DNA from 4 places in the Arthrobacter sp. UNCCL28 genome. Region 1 is predicted to be linked to each of the others. Evidence: riboswitches for the same ligand, from Rfam matches in the RefSeq annotation. Region 1 holds a riboswitch; each other region holds the start of a gene.
The links. A riboswitch is a leader RNA that binds a small molecule or an ion and turns the genes downstream of it on or off. The one in region 1 is predicted to bind S-adenosylmethionine.

Region 1 (7,216 bases):
ATCAATGTCATCCCCGCCATTGCGATCTGGCCCATGCTTGCCGGCCTCCGAGCATCCGATGCAGCGAGGGACAAGAGCAAACGCATCGACTACCTCGGGGCCTTCCTGGCCATGGTGGGCCTTGGTGGTCCGGTGTTTGCGTTTATCGAGCAAGGCCGGATGGGTTGGGGCAGTGCCCAGGTGTGGGTACCCCTGGCTGTAGGCATCGTGGCCATGGCCTTGTTCCTGTTCCATGAAGCCAGGACAGATGAGCCGATGCTGCCGCTAAGGTTGTTCGCGATCCGCAATTTTGGCTGGGGCAACCTTGCAACGCTTGCCATCTACGGCGGAATTTCGCTGGGGTTCTTTGTGCTGGGTATCTACCTTCAGCAGGTAGGAGGAATGGCCGCTACGGTTGCGGGGATGGCGCTGCTCCCGGGCACGGTCATCCTGATGATCGGGGCATCCTATTTTGGCGGACTGGCCGGCAAGTACGGTCCCCGTTGGTTCATGACAGCAGGACCTTTGCTGTGTGGTGTGGGTTTCCTGATGTCCCTGTCCATCCAGGAGCCTTTGAACTACTGGACCCAGGTACTGCCCGGGCAGATCGTTTTCGGACTTGGCCTGGCCACCCTGGTGGCGCCGCTGACGGCCGCGATCCTTGGTGCAGTCCCGCCGGCGGAAGCGGGCATAGGTTCGGCAGTAAATAACGCGGTAGCCCGCATCGCCGGGTTGATCACCATCGCCTTTGCCGGGCTGATAGTAGGACCGGTCTTCAGCCGGGAGGGCTTGTACAACGCGCTGTTGGTCACAGCGGCACTGTTCCTGACCGGGGCGGTGGCGTCCGCCGTCGGAATTCGAAACCCTGCCAGGGTCACCGCGCCCGCTGATGAGGGGGAACCGGTGGCAGCACCCGACGACGACGAAGCGGCCGGGCAGCGCGACTGACCTTCCGGAGTGCCCGGGTCGGGCCACGCCAGTGTCAGGCCATGCTCGGGTCAGCGGCCCTGGAGGACGCAGCCTTCGTGAACCCCGGCGCTTTGAACCCACAGCGCCGAGGCCACTTCGTCGGCGAGATCGAATTCACGGCCCTTGACCCCGGATCCGATCCGCACCACCAAGGCACCCCCGAACGGTTTGCGTCCCATCACTTCGACCGGGGCGTCCAGTGCAATGTCTTCGGCAGCGAGGTACCTGAGGAGTTCAGGGTTCTCATCGCTGATCCGGGTGATACGGCCCGAATGGCCTTGGTCGAGCTCGATCATGCGGTAAGCGTGCGGAAGATCAACCGAACCGTCTGCCGACGGGATGGGATCTCCGTGCGGATCCCGGACGGGATGGCCCAATTTGGCGGACATGCGCTCAATGAAGGTGTCCGAAACCGCATGCTCCAGCATCTCGGCTTCGTCATGGACCTCGTCCCAGCTGTACCCGAGTTCTTCCACCAGGTAGGTCTCGATGAGGCGGTGGCGGCGCACCATGGCCAGTGCAAGCCGCATGCCGGCAGGGGTCAGGCGGATGGCACTGTACGGTTGGTGGTCCACCAGGCCCTGGTCCTTGAGCTTCCGGACCATTTCGGACACGGACGAATTGGCCACACCAAGGCGCTGGGCAAGCTGGGAGGAGGTAATCGGCTTGTCTTGCCACTCCGTATAGGAGTAGATGACCTTGACGTAGTCCTCGATCGAGGAGGAGGGCGTACTGGTCTTCACATCCCAAGCCTACCGTGGAAGGGGTCCGGAGTTCCTGGATGCACGCCACGTCTGGGTCACGTACGGCACCTTGATGGTCTCTTCGGCCACGTATCCGAGGTGCTCGTAGAGGTACCATTCCAGGTTCCCCATCACTTTGGCCCTGGTGGCATCGTTGGCCCGGAGGTAGTAGCTCCGGGATTTGGTCAACTCCATGATGTCGTTCGGCGTCAAGGCGTCCTCCCACCAGGTGAAGTGACTTTCCAGGCCGGTGAACTCCGGGCCGACGACTGGCCGGAAGCCAGGCTTGTGGACATCGCCTGCATGCATGATGCGCGAGAGCCGATGAACCCAGGGGACCTCGGTATCCAACTGGTTCCAGATCAGGCCCAACATTCCATGCGGCCTCAGGATCCGGGCAATTTCCGTACTCGCTGCGAGCGGTTCGCACCAGTGCCAGGCCTGGGCGACACTGACGACGTCGAATGCTGAGTCCGCCAGTCCGGTTGACTCGGCAGTTCCCTCCAACGCGACGACGTTGGGGTGGGACTTCCGCAGCTGGTCCAGCATGTCGGTGGAAGGATCGACGGCGGCAACGTCCAGTCCGCGCTCCACGAGCAGTGCCGTGAACTTGCCCGTCCCCGCTCCGATGTCTGCGGCTGTCCCGGCTCCTTCGGGAACCAGCCACTCGACGGAGTCCAGGGGATACCCGGGCCGTACGCGGTCGTAGTGCTCTCCGCCATCCTGGAAGCTTTGGCCGAATTCATGGCGGCGGTGGGCATGAAGCTTGGGTCCACGTGGTCCGGCCGGTGCGGGAATGGCGGGCCGCCCGTTCGAGGCAGCCGTAGAACGTATCGCCACCAAAGACTCCTTCACAGGCTCGCCAAAAAGGTACCCTACGAATTTACCGCAGCGGACACGATCTGATGCCTCGCGTCCGGGAAGCCCACCGGTCCCGATGGAGCGGCTTGCCCCACGGTGATGTCTTAGTCGGCGGTGATGTCTTGGTCCGCGGTGGCGCTGTAGTCGACGGTGATGACTTGGTCGGCGAGGACGCTTTAGTCCACGGTGCAGGGAGCGGCGCCTGCTGTGCCAGGAGTATTGGGAGCCCACTCCGGGTAGGTCCGGTGGTCATTGGCAGGTACCCAGCGGCCTTCGTCCACCACGTAGTCCCAGCCAAGTCCGTTGTCCTTAAGGCTCTCGATGCCCGCCAGCAGCCTTGTGGCGTCCTCCAACCGGGAGCCAACGCCAAAGCTTGCACGCAGGGATCCCGAGGGAAGGCCCAGGCGCTTGAGCAACGGGTGGGCGCAGAAGCGGCCGTCCCGGAGGCCAACGCCGTGCTCGGCGGCCAGATAAGCGGCGACCAAACCGGCGTCGAATCCTTCCACGGAGAAGTTGACGACGCCAATGGTGTCCACGGAGTCGGAGAAGATCCGGTGGACCGTCACTCCGTCAATGGCCTCAAGACCGTCCACCAGGTAGGAGCGGATGGCGGCCTCGTGGGAGTGCCAGGCCTCCTGGTCCAGTCCGGCGAGGACCTGCGTCGCCCGTGCAAGGGTTGCGGCGCCGAGCACGTTGGGGGAGCCGCCCTCGTGACGGGCGGGTCCGGTGGCCCAACTGACGGAGTCCAGTCGGGCTTCACGGACGGCGCCTCCACCGGCCAGGTGCGGGGTGCCGGCGTCGAGCCAGTCCGGACGGCCCACCACTACACCGGCACCGAAGGGCGCGTACAACTTGTGGCCCGAGAAAACGATGTAGTCGACGTCGGCTTCGGTGATGTTGATCCTGCGGTGGGGCGCCAGCTGGGCTGCATCCACCACGATCCTGGCGCCGTACTCATGTGCCAGAGAAGCGAGTTCGGCTATCGGGAGGATCTCACCGGTGACGTTCGAGGCACCGGTGACTGCGAGGAGGCTGACCCCGCCCTGCGCCAACTCGGCGCGGAGCTTGTCCAGCGTCGCGGCCAGCGTGGAGGCCGCGACCACGCTGCGGTGCGGGACGCCTTGCCAGGGGAGCAGGTTGGCGTGGTGTTCAATGTCCAGGTAGAGGACTTCGCCGGAGAACCGGCCATCGGTCTGCGGAAGGCAGTCGGCCAAAAGGTTCAGGGAATCGGTGGTGTTCCGTGTAAAAATGACGGAATCGTCCGGGCGCCCACCCACGAAGTCGCGCACGATGTTCCGCGAGTTCTCATAGACCGAGGTACTGATCTGTGAAGCATACCCAGCGCCGCGGTGCACGCTGGCGTAGTAAGGCAGGACCTCGTTGAGATATGCCGAGACGATGGTCAGTGCCGGAGCCGATGCTCCATAGTCCAGGTTGGCGTAACGAACGTGGCCGCCTTGGATCAGCGGGGCCTGCAGCTCGGCGCCTGTGACCGCGGCGAGCGGGCGGATTGCAGCAGCTGCCGGTGACGGGGCTTCTTCGACAAAGGAAGGAATGGCGTTGGCATCGAACGTGACAGTACTCATGGGACCTCATTCAAGAGGGACCCCCATAGGGGATCCGCGCTTGCCGCATCCGTTCCGGACCGGCCGGGTCGTCACCCGGGGCACCCCACCGCGAATGGAGGGTTGCCGGCCAGCAAACCGGGGTTTAGCACTGGCACTCGTGACCTGTAAAAAAGGTTAGGGCACCTCCAGCGGCCCTCCAAAGTCGCTGCGCAATGTTAAGCACTTTGTTACGTCAGGCTTGTAAAACGGATCTTTGGCGAAGAAAAAACGGCAGACGCCCACCAAAGGGGGCATCCGCCGTCGAATATTCGCTGAAAGGACCTAAACGTTGCCAGCGGACTGGAACTAGAGGAGATCGTCCAAACCTGGGTTGAGACGCTTGAGTACCTCTGAGTGCAGGATTGAATTGGTCGCCAGTGCGTTGCCGCCGAAAGGGCCGTCCTCGCCTTCAAGGGAGGTAAAGCGGCCACCGGCCTCAGTCACGATCGGGACGAGGGCCGCCATGTCGTAGAGGTTCAGTTCGGGCTCGCAGGCGATGTCCACGGCACCCTCGGCGACGAGGCAGTAGGACCAAAAGTCACCGTAGGCGCGGGTTCGCCAGACGTCCTCCGTCAGTCCAAGGAACTCGTCCAGGTTGCCGCGTTCCTTCCAACCGGACAGGCTCGAGTACGACAACGAGGCATCGGAGAGCTGGGTGACGTTGGAGACCTTCAACCGCGTGGCCGCAGCCAGGGACCGGCCCATGTAGGCACCCATGTCCTTGGCGGCCCACCAGCGCTTGCCCAAGGCGGGGGCGCTGACAACACCCACAACCGGTTCTCCCTCATCAACCAACGCGATCAACGTAGCCCACACCGGTACACCCCGGACAAAGTTCTTGGTGCCATCGATGGGATCAATGATCCAACGGCGCGAGCCATGTCCGGTGCTGCCAAATTCCTCACCCAGGACTGCATCGCGGGGACGCGAACGCGAGAGTTGACCCCGGATGGCTTCCTCGGCCGCTTTGTCAGCGTCAGTGACAGGGGTGAGGTCGGGCTTGGTTTCGATCTTGAGGTCCAAAGCCTTGAAGCGATCCATGGTTTGGGCATCGACGGAATCAGCGAGGACGTGGGCAAGGCGCAGGTCATCGTTGTAGGTGGAAACGGGATGGGTCATGCCACCAAACTATCCTGAAACATTCGCTGCGGGGGGAGGTGAAGCCCCAAACGATCAGTTGACGGTGCCCAGTTCCTTGGTCTCTTTTGCTTCCAACCGTGGGTCCGCACCCAGCAGCCGGCGCAGCGAAGCCAACCGCGCCACACCCGACGGTCCGGCATGGCCCTCGTTCACCCATGAATCCAGTCCACAGTTGATGGCGGTGGCATCGTGCTTGCAGCCCCGTTCGCAAGCCTCGGTTCCAGGCTCGAGATCCGGGAAGGAATGCAGAATCCGGTCCGGATCCACGTGGGCAAGGCCGAAGGACCTGATGCCGGGAGTGTCGATGATCCAGCTGCCGGCCGGGGCGTCGGATAGTTTCAGGGCCAAGGCGGAGGAGGAAGTATGCCGGCCACGGCCTGTGACGGCATTGACGCCGCCGGTGGCCCGCTCTGCCCCCGTCAGGGCATTGACCATGGTGGACTTGCCGACGCCTGAATGGCCGAGCATCACGGTGACTTTTCCGCCGAGGTGGGAGCGCAGCTGCGCTACGGCATCCCTGTCCAGCCGGGCCGAGAGGCCGTCGTCGGATCGGGCGTCGATGCCGCCTGCTTCGGAGTCGGCGGTGCGGCTGATGATCACCGGGAAGTCCAGGCTGAGGTAGTTGGCGAGCAGTTCCGCTGGATCCTTGACATCCGCCTTGGTGATAAGAAGCAGCGGCTCAATGCCGGCGTCATAGGCTGCCACCAGGGCGCGATCGATGAACCCGGTGCGCGGTTCGGGGTTGGCGGCCGCCACCACAATGACCAACTGATCGGCATTGGCCACCACTACACGTTCGATCGGGTCGGTATCGTCGGCACTGCGGCGCAGGAGGGTCCGCCGTTCTTCCACCCTGACCAGCCTCGCCAGGGTGTCCGGCGATCCGGAGACGTCGCCCACCAAGGCCACGAAGTCCCCGGGTACTACCGGGTTCCGCCGCAATTCGCGGGCACGGGCAGCGATAACGACGCGGGCGTTCGCGGAATCCTCGTCCACAATCGCCCTGTAGCGCCCACGGTCAACGGTGATGATCCGGCCAATAACCGCGTCATCGTAGCTGGGCCTGTCCTTGGTCCTTGGCCTGGACCCTTTTTTGTTGGGTCGGATGCGGACGTCGGACTCATCCCAGGAGCGTGCATCACGGCCCATGGTCAGTTGTTCTCCACCGTGGTGCCGGAGATGGTTCCCACCATTCGGGCCCACATTTCAGGAAACTCCGGCATGGTCTTGGACGTCGTGGCGATGTCTTCGACCTGGACGCCCTCGACGGCGAGGCCCAAGATGGCTCCTGCCGTGGCCATGCGGTGGTCAGCGTAGCTGTGGACAACCCCGGCGTGCAGTGTGGCTGGTCGGATGATGAGGCCATCGGCGGTCTCTTCTGCGTCGCCGCCCAAGGCGTTGATTTCGTTGACCAGTGCTGCAAGCCGGTCTGTTTCGTGGCCACGGAGATGGGCAATGCCGGTCAGCCGCGAGGGGCCATCGGCCAGTGCGCACAAGGCAGCCACCGTGGGTGCGAGTTCACTGGTTTCGTCGAATTCCGAGCCCTTGACCACCGGGCCGCCCGTCACCGTGAGAGTCCCGTTTTCCAGCGTGACGGTGGCTCCCATTGCAGCGAGGATGGACCGCCACATATCGCCGACCTGGGTGGTTCCGGCCGGCCAATTGGGGATGCGGACAGTGCCCTGTGTTGCCAGTGCCGCGGCCAGGAAGGGCCCGGCGTTGGAGAGGTCCTGCTCGATCCTCTGGTCGAACGCCCGGATGGGTCCGGGGGACACCCTCCAATGGTTGGGCACGGAGTCATCAACGCTGACACCAACGCTGCGGAGGACTTCCACGGTCATGGTGATGTGGTCCAGGCTGGGCACGGGCTTGCCGACGTGTTCCAGGTGGAGTCCTTCGGTGAACCGCGCCCCCACC
Region 2 (7,216 bases), on a different contig from region 1:
GAGTCCACGGTTCTCCATTCCTCACGCCCTGGTCACGCGGGGCAGCGCGGAGGACGAACCAACATTACGGGCTGCGGGGGGAGCCGTCCAAACTAGACGATGGTGGCGCCGAACACCAGGCCCAGCCCGTAGGTGGCGGCAGCTGCTCCCAACCCGATCGCGAGCTGGCGCAGGCCGCGGCTCAGCGGCGAGGTTCCGGACAGCAAGCCCACGACGGCGCCGGTCGCCAGAAGCGCGACGCCCACCAAAGCGCCGGCCACTACCAAGGCGGCGAAGCCGGTCATCCCAAAAATGAAAGGCAGGATGGGAACGATGGCGCCGGAGGCGAAGAAGCAGAAACTGGACATTGCCGCGCCCCACGCCGAGCCAACGGATTCGTGCTCATCGGTGGCAGGCTTCTCAGGCTGCAAGGAAAGGCTGGGATCGCAATCGCAGCTGAACAAGCCCATGCGCTCCGCGGCCCGGTGCTCTGCGGCCTCACGCGTCATTCCGCGGGCTAGGTAGACCAGGACCAATTCGTTGTGCTCGATGTCCAGGGACGGTGCGGCCGTGAGGGTGGCTTGCGTTGGCAACGTAGCGTTGAGTAGTTCGCGCTGGGAGCGGACCGAGACGTACTCCCCGGCGCCCATGGACAACGCGCCAGCCAATAGGCCTGCCACTCCGCTCATCAGCACCACGGGACTGGGCACACCTGTTGCGGCCATGCCCATGACCAGCGAAAGGTTGCTCACCAAACCGTCGTTGGCACCGAAGACCGCGGCCCGGAAAGTTCCGGAGAGCCTGTTCCGTCCACGCGTTGCCAGGCCACGGACAACTTCCTCGTGGATCTGCTCGTCAGCCACCATGGCAGGAGTTGCTGCGGGTTCGGTGCCGTAAGGGGAGCGGCCCTCTGCGCGCTGGGCCAGGGCGAGTACGAAGACTGATCCGAAGTTGCGGGCCAGGAAGCCCAGGAACTGGCTCCGGGCAGATGCTGCCTTGGGCATTCCGGCGTGCTCGCCCAGGAGCTTGAGCCAGTGGGCCTCGTGGCGGCCTTCGGCCTCTGCCAGAGCCAGCAGGATTTGGCGCTCTTCTCCATCGCGTCGCTGGGCGAGTTCGCGGTAGACGGCGGCTTCGGCCCGCTCGTCGGCCAGGTACTGCCGCCAGCGGCGGATGTCCGAGGACGTGGGATGCTGCGAGGCGTTGCCGGGGTCTGCTGTTTCGGGGGCGGGGTCCGGAGCGGGGCTCGACGAACCGTGGGATTCCTGGTGCTTTTGCACTTTTTCTCCTGTGCTGGGTGGGGTAGTTGCGGCCCCATTGCACGCCCCACTGTACCGCGTATTTGCGCGGTTTTTTGGCCGGTATTCCTCAATCGGAATGTTCGGCGCACCGTAATTTTGGGCCCTTGACCCTCGCCTGCGCCGGTGCTCAGATGGAAGGACAGGGGCGGGGCCCACCCCGCACACGGTCACCAGGGCTTTGAGCGGCCCGCGAGACGGAGGTTGCACCATGGACACCACCGAATCACACGCCAACCACCCGGAACGGACCACCATTGAGTCCGACCCGGCCTACGATTACGCCGAAGATCAGCCAGTGGACGAGCCCTGGGTAGAGGAAGTAGACGCCCCGGAGGACGACGAACGCGTGGTTCCCCTGGACGAGTCTGAAGAATTCCGTGAGGAAGACGAGGAGATCTAGGACGGGTCCTGGTCGGTGAGGGTGTAGTGCTGCTGCGCACCCGCCCGTTGGCCGACGGCGGCAACAGTCACCGTGAGGGTCCTGGTCGGCCCGCACCAGCGGGTGGGCCTGACGGCCCGGGCCAACGCCCCCGCGATCAGGTGCGGTTGGGGATGGCGGAACTTCGCCGTTCCGGCTTTTGCCACGATCGTCACCGTGCCGAGGAAGAGATCGACGGCGGGAATCACCGCGACCGTCGAGGCAACGGGGGCCGTGGGCTTGGAAATTGCCGGGTCTGATGAGTCGGCCGGGGTGGTAGCGCCTTGGTACGGCAAGGGACTTCTCCTTGGGGGAGTGCTCTTGCCCGCTCGGTTGTCTCTGGTCCGGGACGGGCCGCTTCCTCATCCGAACCACCCGTGAACATGGGGTTGGTGTGTGGCCAGTCGGAGCTTGGCACCACATCTCTTGAAGCTGGGACAACCCTACCGCACAGCACCCACCCCTCCCTCCTTCCCGTTGTGAGGCCTGCTTTGCGGGCTTTGGCGAGGTTTTAGGGAGCAAAGCGGGCCACCCAACGCCCTCTTCCTTCCCGTTGTGAGGCCTGCTCTGCGGGCTTTGGCGAGGTTTTAGGGAGCAAAGCGGGCCACGCAACGCCCTCTTCCCCGGGGAAAAACAACGGCGGCGCTTCCCCGAAAAGGGGAGGCGCCGCCGTCGAACTTTGTTGTTGGGGTATTGCGTGGGGTCCTACTTGTGGCTGCTGACCGGGTGGGCCTCAGGGGGAAGTTCCTCAGAGACGGCCCCGGCAACGCGCTTGTCCCAGGCCTCACGGACTGCGGGGTCGGTGGGCGGGGTGAGCAGCGAAATCACCACGTAGGCGATGAACGAGGCGGCGAGACCGTAGTAGATCGGCTCGTTGGCGTAGACGCCGTCCGCACTCGGAATGATACCGACGGCGAAGAGGATCAGCAGGGCAAGCGTCAGCACCGAGCCAACTGCCATGGACCACGCGGCGGCGATGCCCGTACCGCGCTTCCACACCAGGCCGCCGAGGATTGCCACGAGGAGGCCGCCGACCAGGATGTCGTAAGCGATGGTGAGGGCAACCACCACGTCCTGTGCGGCCATGGAGATCAGTACGGCCACAACACCGAGTCCAAGGACCCAGTAGCGGTTGGCCTTGACGTCGTGCTCGGGGTTCTCGCTGTCATCGGTGTTGATGGTCTTGCCGAACCAGCTGGCCACGAACGGAACTACGTCGGCGCGTGCAACCGTTGCTGCTGCAATCAACGCTCCGGAAGCGGTGGACATCATGGCGGCAACAGCTGCTGCCATCACCAGGCCGCCGATACCGACGGGCAGGATGTGCGTTGCAACCTCTGCGTAGACAACGTCCTTGCCGAGGTTTGCGACGTCGATATCCGGGAGGGCTACACGGGCAGCCAGGCCGATCAGTGCACCTGCGATGCCGTAGAGGATGCAGTAAACACCGGCGGTGGCGCCGCCCCAGCGTGCAACGGTGGGGGTCTTGGCAGTGAACACACGCTGCCAGATGTCCTGGCCGATCAGCAGGCCCAGGGTGTAGACCACAAAGTACGTGATGATGGTCTGGGTGCCGATGCCGTCGATCTGGAAGAAGCTGTCCTCAAGCCGTGAACGGATGCCATCCATGCCACCGGCTGCGTTCATGACGAACGGGAGCATGAGGAAGAAGATGCCTACGGTCTTGATGATGAACTGCACTTGGTCGGCCAGGGTAATGGACCACATGCCGCCGATGGTGGAGTAGACCAGGACGATCGCGCCGCCGACTGCGATCGCCAGCCAGCGTTCCCAATCGAAGAGGACCACGAAGATGGTGGCGTAGGCGCCGGTGGAGGTTGCGCAGAGCATGAGTGTGTAGGCCAGCATGACGATGCCGGAGGTCTGTGTTGCCCTGCTGCCGTAGCGCAGGCTCAGCATCTGGGAGACCGTGTAGATCTTCAGGCGCTGGATGGTGCCGGCGAACAGCAGGCTGAGCAGCAGGACGCCCGAGCCAATGGCTACGACCAGCCACATGCCGGAGATGCCGAACTTGTAGCCGAGGCCTACGCCGCCCACGGTGGATGCGCCACCGAGGACCACTGCGGCCATGGTTCCTGTGTAAAGGAAGGGGCCCAGGCGGCGGCCGGCCACCAGGAAGTCGCTGTTGTTCTTGGTGCGGGACTTGCCCCACCAGCCGAATGCCAGCATGGCAAGCAGGTACACCACCACGATTGCGATGTTAATAGCCGAAGATTCCATGAACGGTCCTTGGAGCTGATGCACGGAGGTTGGGGTTTTCGACGATACTCCTGCGAAGCGTCGAAGTCTCTGTGCTGACGATTGGAGATTGGGGAGGTGTTGTGTGCCTCACAGACAACACTTGTTGCCTCTGAGGATATGTTGTGATCGGAGTAACAGTCAAGATGCTTTGGTCATGGTTACGCGGATTCTGGCCTTGTTGGCCCGTCTCCCGGCTACTATTGCTCCAATGACAGGGCCACATGACAGGCCTGAAAGGTTCGTGAATGAAGGCTCTCCCCGTTGAACCGAGCAATGTACCCGTTGCCATCGGTTCCAGAATCCGCGCAGCCCGGCAGGCGCAGCGACTCACCATCGAGCAAGTGGCGGACGCTACCGGGCTGACCAAGGGCTTCCTCAGCCGAGTGGAGCGCGATCTGACATCGCCGTCGGTCGCTTCCCTGGTCACCCTGTGCCAGGTGTTGTCGGTCTCGGTTGGCGACTTGTTCGCCGCCCCGGAAACGCACCTGACCAAGCGCGACGACGGCCCCCGCATCTCCCTGGGTGGCCAAGGCATCGTGGAGCGGTTGCTGACGGCACGTTCGGAGCGCCGCCTCCAGATTCTGCAGGCCACCATCGAACCTCGGGGCCGTGGGGAAAACGAGCTCTACGCCGTGGATTGCGATGTGGATGTCCTGCATGTGGTCAAAGGCCGCATCAAGCTGATTCTGACCAACGAGGAGTACGACCTCGAAGAAGGGGACACGCTCTCCTTCCCCGGCCGTGAACCCCACACGTGGATCAACCCCACGGACGAGACCGTCGAGGTGCTCTGGGTCCTGGTGCCAGCGGCGAGCCGCTAGTTCCTTCGAGCCACGGCGCTCCTTCCCGGATACCCCGAATTTTCGGAGCTGTGGTTCTCCTTGCCCTTGCCACTGCCGGGGGTAGGTTCGATTCAGCTGCTGACGAACCGGGGAGGAACGTCGCGAAGCCTTTCCAAGACTGCCCGGATTTCCGCAATAACCCGGTCCGGTTCGTACCAGATTGCCTCCGGCGGATAGCGAAGGACAGAGAATCCCTTGAGTGTGGACGCGTTGTTCCGGAACAGGTCCCGGCGCAGGGAAGCCCGGTCCGCATGGAAAGCGAAGCCGTCCACCTCCACAATGAGCATTCCTTCGATCAGGAAGTCCACGCGGCCGATGCCTGGGAGTTGCACCTGGGCGTCATAGCCAATCCCGTGGGCTTTGAACAGGTACTGGGCGTCAACTTCCACGATGGATTCGGCCCGCAGATCGAGTTCTTGAAGGATCACCAGAGCCGGCCGCGACTTGTCTGCAGAGAGTTCCTCCCGCAGCAGGGCCAAGGGCACTCCGTGAAGCCGAACAGCCGAAACCGCCATTGCTGCTGCGGCGTTGGGCTCGAGGCATCCGAGCGAGTGAATCACGGCATCCTCCACGCCCGCGACGGGAAGTGTTGGATCGCCGTCGAACCTCACGGTCCGGTGCCGCACGAAACCTGATCCATGGCCGTGGTTACACGCCAAGTGGTGCCGTTCGGGCGGCCTCCTGAGCCACAGACCGTAGTGGCCGGCGGCGCTCGCGCACGTCACTTTGGCGTTGTTCCGGATCGCCGCGGCAAATTCCGCCCTGCAGCCCTTGAGCATGAAGACGCCACGGCGCGGTTGCCCGGCTCCCTGCGTGGGCAGCCGGGCAACGTCCGTACGAGAGTAGCCTGCGGCCAGGAGTTGCCCGGTCCGGGCCACGCCGCCTACTTTTTGAAGGTATTGGAGAGCATCCATCCAGCAAGTCCACCGGGACTGAGGGGGCGCAGGGAATGCCGGGGTGCCCGTATGTGGGTAACCCAGGAGGCTTTCCGGATTCGTGATGGGTGCGTTCCTTCCCGGTTGCCTCGGGTGGTGGGTGCGTTCCTTCCCGGTTGCCTCGGCGCAGGAGGCCCAAGGCTGATCCCTGGATACGGGAATCCGGGATCCATGCTCCCCGCTCCCGCCAGGAAGTGGGGAGGAACGCGGCGAGGGTGGGAGCGGTCAGCCGACGTGCACCCAAGGCCGGCGGGTGATGTCCGGCTCTGCCTCCCGCAGCACTTCACGGGTCACCGGGGCAATCTCGCCTTCCCCGAAGAACAGGAATTTGCTGAGGTTGGAGATCGGGTTGCCCTCGGTCCAGCGGAAGTAGATGTGCGGCATGAACCCAGTGACGTCGCGGATGTGGAGCAGCACTGCGGCAACGGTATTGGGAACGTTGTTGCTGTGCACTTCAAGGATCTTGAAGCCGTGCCGCGTCTTGCCGACCACCTTAAGTTCCTGTTCGAAGTCCGAACTGTCGTCCACGATCACTTCAATAAAGACGGCGTCGCAATCGACAGGTAAGTGGCTTGCCTCTTGGGCGTGCTGGAGCTTCTCGCGGTACCGGCTGGCGCTGAGGTGTTTTGGTTCATGGGCGATGATCCGGACCGGCCCTTCGGAAGCGTTGGCGGTGAATTCCAAGGCTTTCTCGTCCATCTTGATGTGGGTTGCCCGGAGCTCGAAGGCGCGCCTCATGCGGGATATGAAGCTGACCACCATGATGCCCAGGATGAAGAGAGCCGCGATTTTCAGGCCGTCGGGACGCTCGATCGAGTTCACCACCGTGGTGTAGACGAAAACCAGGGATATGATCCCGAAGCCAATGACTTGGCCCCGTTGCTTCTTCCGGCGGGCGGACAGGGTGACAGCGATGGATGCGGACGTGATCAGGACCAGCACGCCTGTGGCGTAGGCGCCGCCCTGGGCGTTGACGTCGGCTTTGAAGATGACGGTGACGATGAACGCGATGACCGTAAACACCAGGACCAATGGGCGCAGCGCCCTGGCCCACGCCGGAGCCATTCCGTAGCGCGGCAGGTAGCGGGGGACCAGGTTCAGCAGTCCGGCCATGGCAGATGCTCCGGCGAACCAGAGGATGGCGATGGTGCTGATGTCGTAAACGGTGCCGAAGCCGTCGCCGAGGAACTTGTGGGCAAGGTAGGCGAGGGCGCGTCCCTCCGCTTTGCCGCCTTCCTGGAATTCGGCTGCCGGGATCAGCATGATCGTGGTGAAGCTGGAAGTGATGAGGAAGGTGCTCATGATGATTGCTGCGGTGGTGAGCAGTTTGTGGGCGCCCTTGATCCGCCCCGCGGGGTTTGCTTCGGTGTCTGCAGGGTGGCCCTTGATCTGCGGCATGACGGCTACACCGGTTTCGAATCCGGAGAGTCCCAGTGCCAGGCGCGGGAAGACCAGGAGGGCCAGCGCAACCATCATGATCGG
Region 3 (7,216 bases), on a different contig from region 1:
CGTGACTACCAAGCCATCCGAGCTCCGCGCTCCCCAGGACAAGATCCACCCCATGCCGTTCCCCGGCCTGAACATCGACAACCTGCCGTTCTTCGCAGTCATCGCAGGCAACGCCGAAGGCCAGACCATGATCCACGACTGGGTCTACGAAAACCGTGCGATCTACCTGACGGAGCTCAATAAGCTGGGCGCCCAGGTGCAGTTGCTTGACCCGCACCGGATCTACGTCAATGGACCCACCAAGTGGCGTGCCGCGGAGATCGGCTGCCCGCCGGCCCTGCGTCCTGCCGCGTGCTTGCTCCTGGCAATGCTTGCTGCCCGTGGCACGTCCGAGCTCCGCAACATCTACGTGATCGAGCGCGGCTACGAGGATCTGGCAGAGCGGTTGAACACCATCGGCGCCAAGATCGAGTACTTCCAGGACTAGGCTCCACGCCACTGTCCTCCGCAGGCCGCCTGACGCAGAATGGAGCATGCGGACGTTCGGGGTTGAGGAAGAGCTGCTCATCGTCCATCCTGTGACGGGCGAACCCTTGGCCTTGGCCGATGCGCTGCTGGCCACCCACGACCAGCCTGCCACTGCGACCGGGCTCAGTCCCGAGCTCAAGCTCGAGCAGATCGAGACCCAAACCCGGCCCTGCCACAGCTACGCCGAACTCCGGCACCAGATCCGCCGTGGCAGGGTCATGGCCAATGAGGCGGCCCGCCGGCACGGCGCACAGGTTGCTGCGATCGCTACTTCTCCACTGGATTCGAACACCCACACCACCCCGGATCCCCGGTATGCCGCCATGCTGGACCGCTTTGGTATTACCGCCACTGAGCAATTGACGTGCGGATTCCACGTCCACACCTCCGTGGAGTCGCCGGAGGAGGGCGTGGTGGTACTGGACCACATCCGCGACAAACTCGCGGTGCTCACGGCGCTCTCCGCCAACTCGCCCTACTGGCGGGGACTCCCCACGGGGTTCGACAGCTATCGCACGCAGGCATGGAACCGTTGGCCCACCTCTGGACCCTCCGCTCTTTTCGGCTCCCTTACCGCGTATCGACGCCTTGTGAAGCGGCTGCTGGATACGGGCGTGATCCTGGATGAAGGCATGATCTACTTCGATGCCCGCATCTCCCGCAACCATCCCACCGTGGAGGTCCGGGTAGCCGACGTCTGCCTCCGCGCCGAGGACGCGGCCTTGATTGCGGTGCTGGTGCGGGCATTGGTGGAGACGGCTTCCCTGGAAATGCTCGACGGCGTTGAGCCCACCCCGGTGCCCACGGCACTCCTGCGGATGGCAAGTTGGCAGGCCAGCAATGCCGGGCTGCGCGGAGATCTCCTGGATTTCGGTGATTTCCGGCCACGTCCGGCAGCGGAAGTGGTGTGGGCGTTGGTGGATTATGTGAGCCCGGTCCTGGATGACCAGGGCGAATTGGAACTGGTCAAGGCCGGCATCCAGGAGTTGCTGGATCGAGGCAATGGCGCCCACGAGCAGCGGGAAGCGGCGGTGCGCTTTACCAACAGGAGGCACGGCGGTCAGAGCCAGGCGGGTAGTCCGCCTACCGCGGAAGCCTTGGCCGCCGTCGTCGGGCATGCAGCGAAGGTGACGGTCCGCGGAACCTCTGCCGACGCGCACAAGGAGCCCGCGCCGACGCTGGCCAGGGTCAGGCGGCCCTAGGTCCGCAGGTTTCCCCGGTCTTCCGTGGACTTCGCCACCGTGCCGGCAGCGTTGACTGCTCCGGCACGGTGGGAAGGATGCTTCCCCGGCTGCAGGATCAGACCTGCTTGAGGGCCTTCTCCAGGTCCAGGATGAGGTCGTCCACGTCTTCCAGGCCGACCGACAAACGGACCACGCCGTCGCTGAGGCCGATCGCGGCCCGGCCCTCCGGTCCCATGGCCCGGTGGGTGGTGGTGGCCGGGTGGGTGATGAGTGACTTGGAGTCACCGAGGTTGTTGGAAATGTCCACCACGCGCAGCCCATCGAGCAAGGCGAACGCAGCCTCCTTGGCTGAGCGTCCGGCCGAAGGCGACAACTCGAACGTCAGCACCGTACCGCCGGCCTTCATCTGTTTCGCGGCAAGCTCGTACTGCGGGTGGGACTTCAGCAGCGGGTATTTGACCCAGCTGATGGCGGGTTGCTGCTCAAGCCACTCTGCGATCTTCAAAGCCGATGCCGAGCTGTGGTTTACCCGCAGGCCGATGGTCTCCAAACCCTTGGTCAGCACCCAGGCATTGAACGCGGACAGCGACGGGCCGGTGTGCCGCATTAGCTGCTTGACCGGGCCGTCGATGAACTCCTTGGTCCCCAGGATCGCGCCGCCCAGAACACGGCCCTGGCCGTCGATGTGCTTGGTCCCGGAGTACACAATCACGTCCGCGCCCAGCTCACCGCAGCGCTGCAGCAGGGGAGTGGCGAAGACATTGTCGACGACGACGGTCGCCCCGGCGGCATGCGCCAGTTCGCTGACGGCCGCGATGTCCACGATTTCCTGCATGGGGTTGGACGGCGACTCGAAGAAGACGGCGGTGGTCGGCTCCGAGAGGGCTTCACGCCATTGGTCCAGATCCGGGCCATCCACGAATACCGTCTCCACGCCCCAACGGGGCAGGATCTCATTGAGGATCACAAAGCAGGAACCGAACAAGGAACGGGCGGCCACCACGCGGTCGCCGGCAGCCAGCAAGGCACCCAAGGCGGTGAACACCGCGGACATGCCGGACGCCGTCGCAAAGCATGCCTCGGTTCCTTCGAGCAGCCGCAGCCGCTCCTGGAAGGTGGCCACGGACGGGTTGCCGTAGCGGGAGTAGACGAAGCGTTCGTCCTCGCCGGTGAAGGCACGTTCGGCCGCAGCGGCTGACTCATAGACAAAGCCGGAGTTCAGGAAAACCGGCTCGGACGTTTCCTGGAAATTGGTGCGGTCAAGACCACCGCGAACGGCCTGGGTGTCAGGGCTCCAGCCGGCGGCGTCGGGATTGAATGTCACTTACTCGGTCCCCAGGTTCGTCGGCAGGCCGCGGTTTTTCCAGCCGTTTACGGTGCGCTCGCCGTAGCGGTCCGGTTCGCCTTCAAAGCCTTCAAGGACGTTGTAGGCAGTGAAGCCGGCTTGCGTCGCGGCGATCGCAGCGGAGATGGAGCGCTGGCCGGAGCGGCAGATGAAGACGAGCTCCACGGCTTCGTCCTCGGGTGCCTGCTGCTGCAGGTCCTCGATGAAGCGGGAATTAGGGATGCCGCCGGCGAGGTTCCACTGGATGAAGAGGGGATCGTTCTCCGTGGCTTTGGTGTCCGGGATGCCGATGTGGGCCCATTCGCCCTCGGTGCGGACATCCACCAGGATGGCGCCTTGTTCAAGCTTGGCCCACGCGTCCTGTGGGGTCAGGTCACCTGCGTAGCTCATGCGTGGCCCTCGAATGCTTCTTCGTCGTCGTAGTTCTCAAGCTGGTCCACTGCGTTGGCCACGGCTGCGTCAGCGTTGGCGATCGCGGCGGGAAGGACAATTGCTTGGGCAACAATGACGGTGGTGCCGTTGAACGTTGCTGCCGGGCTGCCATGGAGCACATAGCCCTCGGCGAGTGCGCTATGGATACGCTCACAAAATTCACGGTTGTCCGGGCCTGTAATCAGGCGGTAGGAGAGTTTTTCTTCAGTGGGTTCAGGCATTGCTGGTGCTCCTCAGTCACGCTTGCAGTTCGAATTTGTCGATACGCCGAGTAGTCACCTGAGGCACCCCGCCGGAGAGAGGGTTGCCGACCAGCAAGTCAGGGCTTTGCGCTGGTACTCATTACTCAAGAAAAACGTAACATCGACCGGCCTTGGGCCGCACTTGCGTGCTGTTCTCCGGTCGTCATGTTGCGTAATCGGAGGCCTCCCGGGACCTCACCAAATGTGACGTCCCGGGAGCATAATTGACCCAGTACGACCCCCTGTAACTTCGCATGAAATCAGGTCGCGGTGAACGGACAGAGCAGTTCTACACTCAAGCCCATGCTGCACTTTGGATGGTTTGTAGGCCACGGATTCGGTGTCCAGGGGTGGGGGACGCCGGGCTACGGCCTGGGCTACGACTGGAAGAAACCCGCCCTGTACCAAGAGGCCGTCCGGGCGTTCGAACAATCCGGTTTGGACCTCTTCATCATTGAGGATTCCCTCACCGTGCCGGACACGTACGGCGGATCGGCGGAGGTCTCCCTGGCTCATGCCTCCTTCGCACCCAAGCATGATCCCCTGGCGCTGGTCCCGTATCTTCTGTCCGCCACCGAGCACCTGGGGATCGTCCCGACGGTCAGCGCGTCCTTTTATCCGCCCTTCACAGCTGCCCGGCTCCTGGCCACGCTGCAACACTTCTCGGAAGGGCAGCTGGGCTGGAACGTGGTGACGTCCGGCAGCGACCTCGCCGCGCAGAACTACGGGCTGGACCAGCAGATAGAACACGACCTCCGGTATGAAAAGGCGGAGGAATTCGTCGACGTCGTCAGGCGGCTCTGGCGGAGTTGGGAACCTGGCGCTGTGGTTGAGGATGTGGAAGCCGGCATGTTCGCGGACCACAGCAAAGTGCATCCGATCAACCACCACGGCGACTTCTTCAAGGTACGCGGTCCCCTGAACACGGCGCCTTTGCCTGAAGAACCCGTGTTGGTGCAGGCCGGGGCGTCACCGCGGGGGAAAGCGTTCGCAGGTGGCCATGCCGACGTAGCCATTGCCTTGGCCCGCGGCGTTGACGGTATGAAGGCCTACCGGGACTCCATCCGTGCCGAGGCCGCCAAGGCAGGCAGGAACCCCGACGACGTCAAGGTACTTTTCGTCCTGAAGCCCACCGTGGTTGGCTCTACCGCCGAGGCTGAGGACTTGCGGGCCCAGCGCCGCGAGCTCACCCAGCGGGACATCGACAGCCAGCTCAACTCCATTTCGTATCTTTCGGTGATCGACTTCAAACAATTCGACCTCGATGCTCCACTGCCGGAACTGAGTACCAACAGCAACCAGGGGACCTTGGAACACTTCGCCAAGGCGGCGCCTCCCGGTTCCACTTTGCGTGAGATCCTGCAGGCCCGGAGCGGCGGGGCAGGGGATTCGATCATCGGCACGGTGGGCCAGATTGCCGACTACCTTGAGTCCACCGGCTCCGAGGTGGGCGGCGACGGGTTCCTCTTTTCCGGTTTTGTGGATCCGGTGACGGTCCATGGCGTGCTGGATAAACTCACTCCCGAACTGCGGCGCCGTGGCCTGTTGAGGAAGAGTTACGGCAATGGTGGGTTCCGGCAGAACCTCCTGGACTTTTGATGGCCTCTGTTGAGCCCCGCACCCTTCATCTGGGGATGACGCCGATTTCCGCGCGGAGTGTTGCCCTGACGGCCGCTGAGTCCTCGTTCCACGTGAAACTCAATCAAGATGCGTTGACTCTGATGACCCGCTCACGGGATGTTCTGGAGCATGCGGCGGCCGCCGGACAGCGGGTTTACGGGCTCAACACTTTGCTTGGATCCGGCAGGGATACCGCTGTGGAGGAGAAGTCACTGCTGGCGTATCAAATCCAAGTCGTCAGGTATCACAACAGCGGCGTGGGCTCCTATCTGGACCGTCCCGCTGCCCGCGCTGTGATCCTGGCCCGGCTCATCGGGTTCAGCCGGGGAGGTTCCGGCGTGCGCCCGGAGACAGCCGCTTTCTATGGGGAGATGCTGAACCGTGGAGTCCTTCCCGCCATCCCGCGCGAAGGCTCGGTGGGTTCCTCGGACCTCACCCAGCTGGCCGCCGTCGCAGCCGTTGCCATTGGTGAGGGCCAAGCCTTCGACGCCGACGGCACTTTGATCCCCGGTGCCAAAGCGCTCGCCGACGCCGGCCTGCAGCCACTGGTCCTCGCGCCCGGCGAAGCGCTCGCCTTGGTCAGCGCCAACGCCTACTCCGTGGGCGTCGGAACCCTCGCCCTGGTGCGGTTGCAATATTTGGCCCGCCTGGCCGACGTCGCGCTTTCCCTCTCGCTGGAGACCATCGCCAGGTACGACGGCGGCGGGAACCTCAGTCCGTTCTCGTCGGCCATCCAAGCGGCCAAGGCGGTAAACGGCCAGGGTGATTCGGCGGCTGCAGTGCGCCACCTGATCAGTGGTGGCTGGATGGAAGATGTGCGTCCCGAGGTGTCGGTGCAGGATGCGTTGTCCTTCCGGGCCGCACCGCAGACGCACGGGGCGTTTCGATCCCTCGTGGCGCAGCTGGGTGCTGCGTTGGAGGTAGAGCTGAATGGTCGCGGCGACAATCCGTTGGTTGATGTCGAGTCCGGGCTCATGGTGTCCGGCGGGAACTTCCAGCCGATGCAACTGGCCCTTGCGTTCGAAGGCCTGCGGGTCGCGGTGGCACACGTGGGGATCTCCAGCGAGCGGCGCATCGCCAAGCTGTATCCGCCGCAACGGGCCATCCGGGCCAGGCACCTGCAGGCAGCATCGACTCAAGCCCCGTCTGCGAGGTCTGGACCCGGGGCCGGACTGGAGTCTGCCCCGGCTGCCGGGCTTGCCCAGGAGGAACTGCCCGGGCTGCTGTGGTACTCCGCGGCCGGGCTGTTGGCCGAACTCAAGTTCCTGGCCGCCCCGGCCACCCTCGGCGCACCAACCCTGTCTGCCGACGTCGAGGACCATTCAACGCTGGCCCCTTTGGCCCTGCAGCAACTCGAAAAGTCGGTGGAGGTGCTGGAAAAGCTGTTGGCAATCGAGGCATTGACGGCGTCCTATCTGCTGCTGGAAGCGGGAGCCGCGCAGGCGCTCGGGAAGGGGACAGCCGTCGTCGTGGGTCGACTCGCTGATGTGCTGGCCGACAGGCCGGCGGCGCCCGACCTCGTGGAACGGGCGCGGATTGCACTGCGGGACGCGACGGACCGAGTACTCCCGGAAACAGAGGAAGGGGCGGAGTTGCGGTGAACACAACAATTCGCAAACACGGAGTCCACTCGGCAACGGCTACCCCGGACGGGCTGGACGCCTCTGTCCTGGACAAAGTGGGCAACACGCCTTTGGTGAAGTTGGAGTCGCTGGGCCGCGGCCTGGGGAGCGCCATCCACATCAAGCTTGAGTCCGAGAACCCCGGGGGCTCCATCAAAGACCGCACCGCCCTCAGCATGGTTCGCGCGGCCGAGAAATCCGGGGAACTAAAGCCGGGAGCCACCATTGTGGAGAGCACCTCGGGCAACACGGGGATCGGCCTGGCACTGATCGGGCACCTGACGGGCCACCCAGTGGTGGTGG
Region 4 (7,216 bases), on a different contig from region 1:
CGCAGTCCGTGAGTACCTCGATGCCAACCCTGCAGTGGTGGATTCCCGGAAGTACATCAAGGCCGGCCGGGATGCCCTTGTGTTGGAGTCCGCACGTATGCTGACGCTGTTCGCCAAAGCGAAATAGCTCCGAACCCGCGAAAGGCCCGTCATGACCCGCACCGATCGGCTGACTGCCATCCTCGATCTCCTGGCCGAGTCCGGCCATGTGGAAGTCGAGGACATCGTGACGCGCCTTGGCGTGTCGCCGGCCACGGCGCGGCGGGATCTGGACAGCCTCGCCAAGCAGCGCCTCCTCAGCCGTACCAGGGGTGGCGCCACTACAGGATCGGTGGCCTACGACCTCCCGGGCCGCTACAACCGTGACGACCACGCCCAGGCCAAGCAGGACATTGCGCTGGCCGCATCAGCCCTGATCCGGCCCGGTGCCGTGATCGGCCTCAGCGGCGGAACCACCAACACCGCGCTGGCCCAGTTGCTCTCCACCCGCGAAGACCTCAACGCGCCGTCCAACCGGCCCACCCTGACGGTGGTGACCAATGCCATCAATATCGCCTCGCAACTGGCGGTCCGGCCCAATATCAAGATCATGGTCACCGGCGGCATCCTGAACCCGCGCTCCTACGAACTGGTGGGTCCCTACACGGACGTCATCATGCAAAAAGTGGCCCTGGACATTGCGTTCATCGGCGTCAACGGCGTTGATCCGGACCTCGGCCCCACCATTACCGATGAAGGCGAAGCCATGGTCAACACCGTGATGGCACGCCGGGCCACGGAATCCTACGTCGTGGCAGACTCCTCCAAGGTGGGCCGCCGCTCCTTCGCCGCCATGGCCGGATACGACTTCAGGCACCTCATCACCGATTCCGGGATCAGTGCCGAAGACAAAGCTGCCTTCGAAGCCAAGGGCACCGAAGTCATCGTCGCAGCCGCCGGCTGAGCCCTGCAGCGAACTGAGCCCTGCAGGAAACTTGCAGCGGCTAGAACCGCATTCTGGGCGCATGCAGCACGGAATCGTCAACTTCCCTGGGCACCCACTGGCTGAACGGTAGATCGAGGCTGTACTGGCCGTCGTCGTCCCTCACCAGCGTACGCAACTCGGCGTTGTCCGGATTGTTGAGCGACTCGAAGTACTCCACCGTCCAATGGAACCAGCGCATGCAGAACAGGCGCATGGTCAACCCATGCGTGACCAGGAGGGTGTTGGGCGAATACGCAGGCTTTTGCCAGTGACGGTAGAGGGTCTCCATGAAGGACGACACGCGGTCGTAGACATCCGAGCCGGACTCACCCTCGCGGAACCGGTAGAAGAAGTGGCCGTAGAGGTTTCGGAGCTCCTTTTGGTCCTCGATGTCCCCGGCGATCTGGAAGTTGGCCCAGTCCTGCTCGCGAAGCCGGGGTTCCTCAATGACCCGTTCCATCAAGGGGCCAAGGTTCAACGCCTCCAGGGTTTGATACGCCCTCAAATACGGTGAGACGTAGACGCAGACCTGCTGCCCGTCGAGCTTGCGTCTAAGGTCCTCCCCGGCAACGCGTGCCTGCTCCACGCCGAGCTCCGTCAGGGGGATCCGGTAGTCCGGCACACGGTTGTAGATGGTGGTGTCGGCGTTCGCGGCCGACTGGCCATGCCGGATCATGAAAATTCTCGCTGGGGCGCCCATCCCACCAAGCATAGGGTGGGTACATGCTTCTTGCTTCCCGACGGCGATTACGCGCCGAAGTGCTGATTGTCCTGGGCTTGTCACTGGGCCAGTCGGCCGTGTATTCCGTGGTGCAACTCCTGGACAAGATGACGCGGGCTCCTTTGGCTGATGCCACGTCCACCCTGAACAGGTCCCAAAACACCCGCGAGTACTTTGACCTCACCTACCAGTTACTGGATATCATCTTCGCCCTCGTGCCGGTGGCCCTGGTGTTCTACTTCCTGTCCACCCACAGCCAGGGGAACCGCGACGGCGGCGCCGGCGGGGCTTTCGCCCGGCTGGGCTTCAACTTCGCCCGGCCCGGAAAGGACCTGCTGCACGGCGTGGGACTTGCTGCGCTGATCGGCATTCCCTCCCTGGGCCTCTATGCTGCCGGCCGGGCCCTGGGCATTACCACTGCGATCGTCCCCAGCGGCTTGGACGCCTACTGGTGGACCGTGCCCGTACTCATCCTCTCGGCCGTGCGGCACGGGATCGTCGAAGAAGTGATCGTGGTGGGGTACCTCATGGACCGCTTCGGCAAGTTTGGCTGGAGCGCGCCGGTGGCCATTGTGGTCAGCGCCGTCCTGCGGGGAAGCTACCACCTGTACCAGGGCTTTGGACCCTTTATCGGCAATGTGGTGATGGGCCTGGTGTTCGCCTGGATCTACACCAGGACCAACCGGGTGATGCCCTTGGTGATCGCCCATGCCCTGCTGGACATTGTGGCCTTTGTCGGCTTCAGTTTGTTCGGCAAGGCGATCGGGCTGGGGTAGGCAGGGCGCGTTAAAAGTATCCGGCCGCCATCGGTGGGTGACGTCATTGGCACCCGCTGATGGCGGCCGAAGTTTGTTCCAGGCCGACGTTTGTTCCGGGCAGGATCGACCGGCGGCGGGACTGGCCCGGGGGAGGGGGCTGTCAGATGGTGACGGCTCCTGAGGCGGTTTCGAAAGTTACGGACATGATTCCCGGAGTGCCATGCGGTGCCATCCATTGGACAGCAACGTCTTCAAGCGGCTTCTCCACCGCTTCTCCGAGCCATTCCGTGACGCGTTCCGCCGAGCCTGCAATGGTGAGGCTGGACATCTTGACGTCGCTCTCGTAGATCCTGGACGGGTGCAGTGAGGGGTCGCCCTCCCACTTGAGCAAGTACGGGACCTGGGGATCTGCGATCAAGCCCAGGATGCCGATCTGCTGCCACACCAGTTCCCGGCCGTCAGGGAACTTGCGGTTACCCGGAACGGCTGAGCGGCCAAGGCGGTCCTCGAACGGAGCCAGGTCGTCAACGGCGACGCACCAGCCCATCCAGCCACCACCGGCGGCCGAGCGGGCACGAACTGCCTGGCCAAAAGGTGCTTTGTCGGAAGCGGGGTGGTCCAGGACCTCCACCACTTCCAGGTACTTGTTATCCGCAAGGGGAATGATCATGTTCCGGGTACCGAAGCGCGGGTGCACTCCGCCCCGGACAGCGTCCACTCCCAGTGCCGCGGAAATTCGTTCGGTAGTGGCCAAAAGGCCATCTCGTTCACAGGCGTAAGAGACGTGATCCATGCGCATGGCTTCATCTTGGCACTTTGTGATCGGGGTCTCAGCTAAGTCAAGCCTAACTAAGGTGGGATGTGTATAAGTGCTAACGGGCGGCGTCATGGAGAGACGCTGAAAGACCGAAAGATTCCACCGGCGTCACAAAGCTGTCTTAGGCTCCGGACACTTCCTAGACTGGGGCCCAGCTCACATGCAGCACGTTTCCACAGAACCCATGCGCCACGAACAGGAGAACTCCATGTCCCAAGGATGGTCTTTCGAAACCCGCCAGATCCACGCAGGCCAGGAGCCCGACTCCGCAACGGGAGCAAGGGCGCTGCCGATCTACCAGACCACGTCCTTCGTGTTCCCCAGCGCCGAGAGCGCAGCCAACCGCTTTGCCCTGGCTGAGCTCGCACCCATCTACACCAGGATCGGCAACCCCACCCAGGATGCGGTGGAACAGAGGATCGCAAGCCTCGAAGGCGGTTTGGGTGCGCTCCTGCTGAGCTCGGGCCAGGCTGCGGAGACCTTCGCCATCCTCAACATCGCCGAGGCCGGAGACCACATCGTTGCAAGCCCCAGCTTGTACGGCGGCACCTACAACCTGCTGGCCCACACCCTGAAGAAGTTCGGCATCTCGGTGACGTTCGTCCAGGACCCGGACAACCTGGACCAGTGGCGCGATGCCGTGCAGCCGAACACCAAGCTCTTCTTTGGCGAGGTGGTGTCGAATCCGCGCCAGGACGTCCTGGACATCGAGGGAGTTGCCCGGACTGCCCACGAAGCCGGCGTGCCACTGATCGTAGACAACACGCTGTCCACGCCCTACCTCATCCGTCCCATTGAATGGGGCGCCGACGTCGTGGTCCACTCCGCCACCAAGTATCTCGGCGGCCACGGTTCTGCCATTGCCGGCGTGATTGTCGATTCCGGCAACTTCGATTTCGGTAAGGACCCGGAGCGCTACCCGGGCTTCAACACCCCGGACCCCAGCTACAACGGCCTTGTCTACGCGAGGGACCTGGGCAAGGACGGAGCATTGGGCGCCAACCTCTCCTACGTCCTGAAGGCCCGCGTCCAGTTGCTCCGCGATCTCGGCTCAGCTGTTTCACCGTTCAATGCCTTCCTGATTGCCCAAGGCCTTGAGACGCTGAGCCTGCGGGTGGAGCGCCATGTAGCCAACGCCAGCAAGGTGGCCGAGTGGCTGGAAGCCCACGACGACGTCGAATCGGTGGCCTATGCGGGCCTGCCGTCCAGCCCGTGGTATGACCGCGGCCGCAAATACGGTCCCCGGGGTACCGGGGCCATTGTGGCGTTCAACATCAAGGGCGGCGTTGAAGCCGGTAAGCGATTCGTGGACGCGCTGGAACTGCACTCGCATGTTGCCAACATCGGCGATGTCCGATCCCTGGTCATCCACCCGGCCTCCACCACGCACAGCCAGTTGACCGTGGAGCAGCAGGTCGCCGCGGGCGTGAACCCGGGGTTGGTGCGTTTGTCGGTGGGCATCGAGCACGTGGATGACATCATCGCAGACCTCGAGGCCGGATTCCGGGCTGCCAAGGGAGCCTGAACCCTCCGCTGAAGGCTGTCAGGCGGCTGTAGCCGCCTCAACCAAGGGGATGCCGTCCGGGCCGTCGATTATTCGCCGGACGGCATCCCACGGCGGTGATCGGTGAACGAAGCTGCCCAAAACCGTCACACTGTTGTCACATTCTTCGCCAGAACCGCCCTGCATTTCCTAGACTCTTCGTATTAGGTCATGAGTGCCAGCACACAGCCCCGGCTTGCTGGCCGGCAACCCTCCTCCGCGGTGGGGTGCCCCGGGTGAAGACCTGGCCTGTTCGCACGCAAGGCGACGGGCAAGCGCGAGGTTAAGGTGTCAAAGGAATGACCATTACTGCTACAGCCCTTCCAAAATCCGGAGAAGAAGACGGAACCGTCAAGTACGCCGGCATCGGGCCGTTGGAACTTGAAGCCGGCGGGTTCCTTCCCGACGTCGTCCTGGCTTACGAGACCTGGGGCCAGTTGAATGCAGATGCCTCCAACGCCGTCCTGATCCAGCACGCCCTCACGGGCAGCACCCACGTGGCACGGGGAGCCACGGACGAGGAAGGCTGGTGGGAGCAATTGGTGGGCCCCGGAGCCACCATCGATACCAACAGGTTCTTCGTGGTCTCCATCAACATCGTGGGCGGCTGCTACGGAAGCACGGGACCGTCGTCGGAGGCACCCGATGGCCGCCCCTGGGGCTCCCGGTTTCCGTTGGTCACCTTGCGCGACAGCACAGTGGCAGAAGGGCGCCTCGCCGATGCCTTGGGAATCGACTCCTGGCACGCCGTCCTGGGTGGATCCATGGGCGGTGCCCGCGCCCTGGAATGGGCTGTGACCTACCCGGAACGCGTCAAACGCTGCGCCGTGATTTCCGTAGGCGCCTACAGCACGGCCGAGCAGATCGCCTTCGCGCAGGCCCAAACACTGGCCATCCGCCAGGACCCCAACTTCAACAACGGCGACTACTACGCAGGCAAGGCCCCTGAACACGGGCTGGCCTTGGCCCGGCGAATCGCCCACATCACTTACCGCTCGGCGCTGGAACTGGATTTCCGCTTCGGCCGGGAAGCCCAGCACCAGGAGACACCCCTGGCCGCCGCGGTGCTCGGTGAGCGTGGCAGGTATCAGGTGGAAAGCTACCTGGACCACCAGGGGACAAAGCTCGTCCACCGCTTTGATGCCAACAGCTACATCGCCATCACAGAAGCCCTGATGTCCCACGACGTCGCACGCGGCCGGGGATCCCTGGAGTCAGCTTTGTCGCGGACCACGGCGAAGTTTTTCGTGGCCGCGGTCGATAGCGACAGGCTGTATTTTCCCGCTCAATCCCAGGAGTTGGCAGCCGCGCTCCCTGGTAGGGTTCCGGTCCACGTTATTGAGGCACCGATCGGCCACGACGGTTTCCTCACGGAGATTGGGCAGCTCGCTCCGCAGCTTCGGGAAGCCTTCTTCGCCTGAGCTGCCGGCTGCCGCGGGCTGGGTCGGCCGTAAGCCTCAGCCGTTCATGATCTCGCCGCGCTGCTTCATGTAATCCTCCATGGCGATCTCTCCGTTGCTGAACTTCGCGTCCAGCTCAGCCAATTTGCGGGCACGGTAGCCTTGCGGCTCCGATCCGCCGGTTGACGGAAACGGCGCGGGGGATGAAGTGCTCGACGGCGACCCGGACTGCGGTGACGTCTCCGCCGGGCGGATGACGGTCGGCTCGGACGGATGGCCGGGGTAGTTCCGCTGCGGGTAACTTTCCGGTGGGTACGGCTGGCCGGGGTAGTTCTGCTGCGGGTGACTTTCCGCGGGGTAGGGCTGGCCGGGGTAGTTCTGCTGCGGTGGGTAGCCCGGACCGGGCAGGTTCTGCGGTGGGTAGCCGGGGTCGCGGAACGTTCCTTGCTGGATCCGGCGGCCTCGGGAGCGGTTGTACATGCGGATCCCGAGCGGAATCAGCCACGAGCAGACGATGATCCAGAAGATCAGATTGTTCACAGTGCAGGCCTCCTAGGTCTCCTTCCAGCTTAGTCCTGCCATCCAGCATGGACTTTGCCCAAGGGAACCGAGCAGTCCGGAGGCGCTGGCACTTTCACACGAGCGTGGCTTCCATGCCCAGGAACCGGCCGTACCTTTCCACTTCGGCCTCTAAGGCCTCCTGCTCCGCCGCGGTTGTCGCCCGGTTCATCCGGGCCTCCACTTGGCAGGCACCCCCTGAAAAGCCGTGCCGCCACCATCCAGCCAACCTGCCCTCCAGCAGGACTACGTGCATAGGTCCATTGTCCTCGGGGAAGTATGGCGCTGTCCCGCCCAGGTAGTGCCTGGACTGTGAGTAGCCCATGACGTATTCGTCGTAGCACTGGATGAGGTCAACACGGGGTAGTTCTGCTTCGTCAGGCGGCGACGAGCACGCGGGATCGGTGAGCTCACTGACATCTTCCCGGGCCAGGTAAAACCCCAGGCCGTCCTGG

Region 2: it holds a riboswitch for S-adenosylmethionine, as region 1 does, so the genes downstream of both, BLQ01_RS08280 (hypothetical protein) here and BLQ01_RS03545 (aminotransferase class V-fold PLP-dependent enzyme) in region 1, are expected to answer to the same signal.
Region 3: it holds a riboswitch for S-adenosylmethionine, as region 1 does, so the genes downstream of both, BLQ01_RS13875 (DUF1737 domain-containing protein) here and BLQ01_RS03545 (aminotransferase class V-fold PLP-dependent enzyme) in region 1, are expected to answer to the same signal.
Region 4: it holds a riboswitch for S-adenosylmethionine, as region 1 does, so the genes downstream of both, BLQ01_RS06355 (homoserine O-acetyltransferase MetX) here and BLQ01_RS03545 (aminotransferase class V-fold PLP-dependent enzyme) in region 1, are expected to answer to the same signal.

What each region holds. Positions count from the first base shown of each region.
Region 1 is NZ_FMWE01000001.1:786,865-794,080, forward strand. Features, by position in the region: gene BLQ01_RS03530 (MFS transporter) at 1-927, shown strand, start outside; gene BLQ01_RS03535 (metal-dependent transcriptional regulator) at 978-1,691, opposite strand; gene BLQ01_RS03540 (class I SAM-dependent methyltransferase) at 1,701-2,525, opposite strand; gene BLQ01_RS03545 (aminotransferase class V-fold PLP-dependent enzyme) at 2,729-4,138, opposite strand; SAM riboswitch class IV at 4,170-4,283, opposite strand; gene hisN (histidinol-phosphatase) at 4,466-5,278, opposite strand; gene BLQ01_RS03555 (ribosome small subunit-dependent GTPase A) at 5,333-6,448, opposite strand; gene aroA (3-phosphoshikimate 1-carboxyvinyltransferase) at 6,451-7,216, opposite strand, start outside.
Region 2 is NZ_FMWE01000002.1:811,642-818,857, reverse strand. Features, by position in the region: gene BLQ01_RS08290 (VIT1/CCC1 transporter family protein) at 93-1,256, opposite strand; gene BLQ01_RS08285 (hypothetical protein) at 1,486-1,677, shown strand; gene BLQ01_RS08280 (hypothetical protein) at 1,674-1,991, opposite strand; SAM riboswitch class IV at 2,008-2,127, opposite strand; gene BLQ01_RS08275 (sodium:solute symporter family protein) at 2,401-3,936, opposite strand; gene BLQ01_RS08270 (helix-turn-helix domain-containing protein) at 4,203-4,778, shown strand; gene BLQ01_RS08265 (endonuclease domain-containing protein) at 4,871-5,713, opposite strand; gene BLQ01_RS08260 (APC family permease) at 5,960-7,216, opposite strand, start outside.
Region 3 is NZ_FMWE01000004.1:326,069-333,284, reverse strand. Features, by position in the region: gene BLQ01_RS13895 (UDP-N-acetylglucosamine 1-carboxyvinyltransferase) at 1-427, shown strand, start outside; gene BLQ01_RS13890 (glutamate--cysteine ligase 2) at 474-1,670, shown strand; gene BLQ01_RS13885 (O-succinylhomoserine sulfhydrylase) at 1,768-2,976, opposite strand; gene BLQ01_RS13880 (rhodanese-like domain-containing protein) at 2,977-3,387, opposite strand; gene BLQ01_RS13875 (DUF1737 domain-containing protein) at 3,384-3,650, opposite strand; SAM riboswitch class IV at 3,664-3,776, opposite strand; gene BLQ01_RS13870 (NtaA/DmoA family FMN-dependent monooxygenase) at 3,942-5,270, shown strand; gene BLQ01_RS13865 (aromatic amino acid ammonia-lyase) at 5,270-6,892, shown strand; gene BLQ01_RS13860 (PLP-dependent cysteine synthase family protein) at 6,889-7,216, shown strand, end outside.
Region 4 is NZ_FMWE01000002.1:360,036-367,251, reverse strand. Features, by position in the region: gene BLQ01_RS06385 (class II fructose-bisphosphate aldolase) at 1-127, shown strand, start outside; gene BLQ01_RS06380 (DeoR/GlpR family DNA-binding transcription regulator) at 152-943, shown strand; gene BLQ01_RS06375 (histidine phosphatase family protein) at 984-1,664, opposite strand; gene BLQ01_RS06370 (CPBP family intramembrane glutamic endopeptidase) at 1,688-2,461, shown strand; gene BLQ01_RS06365 (VOC family protein) at 2,604-3,242, opposite strand; gene BLQ01_RS06360 (bifunctional o-acetylhomoserine/o-acetylserine sulfhydrylase) at 3,445-4,785, shown strand; SAM riboswitch class IV at 4,971-5,087, shown strand; gene BLQ01_RS06355 (homoserine O-acetyltransferase MetX) at 5,103-6,224, shown strand; gene BLQ01_RS06350 (hypothetical protein) at 6,261-6,743, opposite strand; gene BLQ01_RS06345 (winged helix DNA-binding domain-containing protein) at 6,838-7,216, opposite strand, start outside.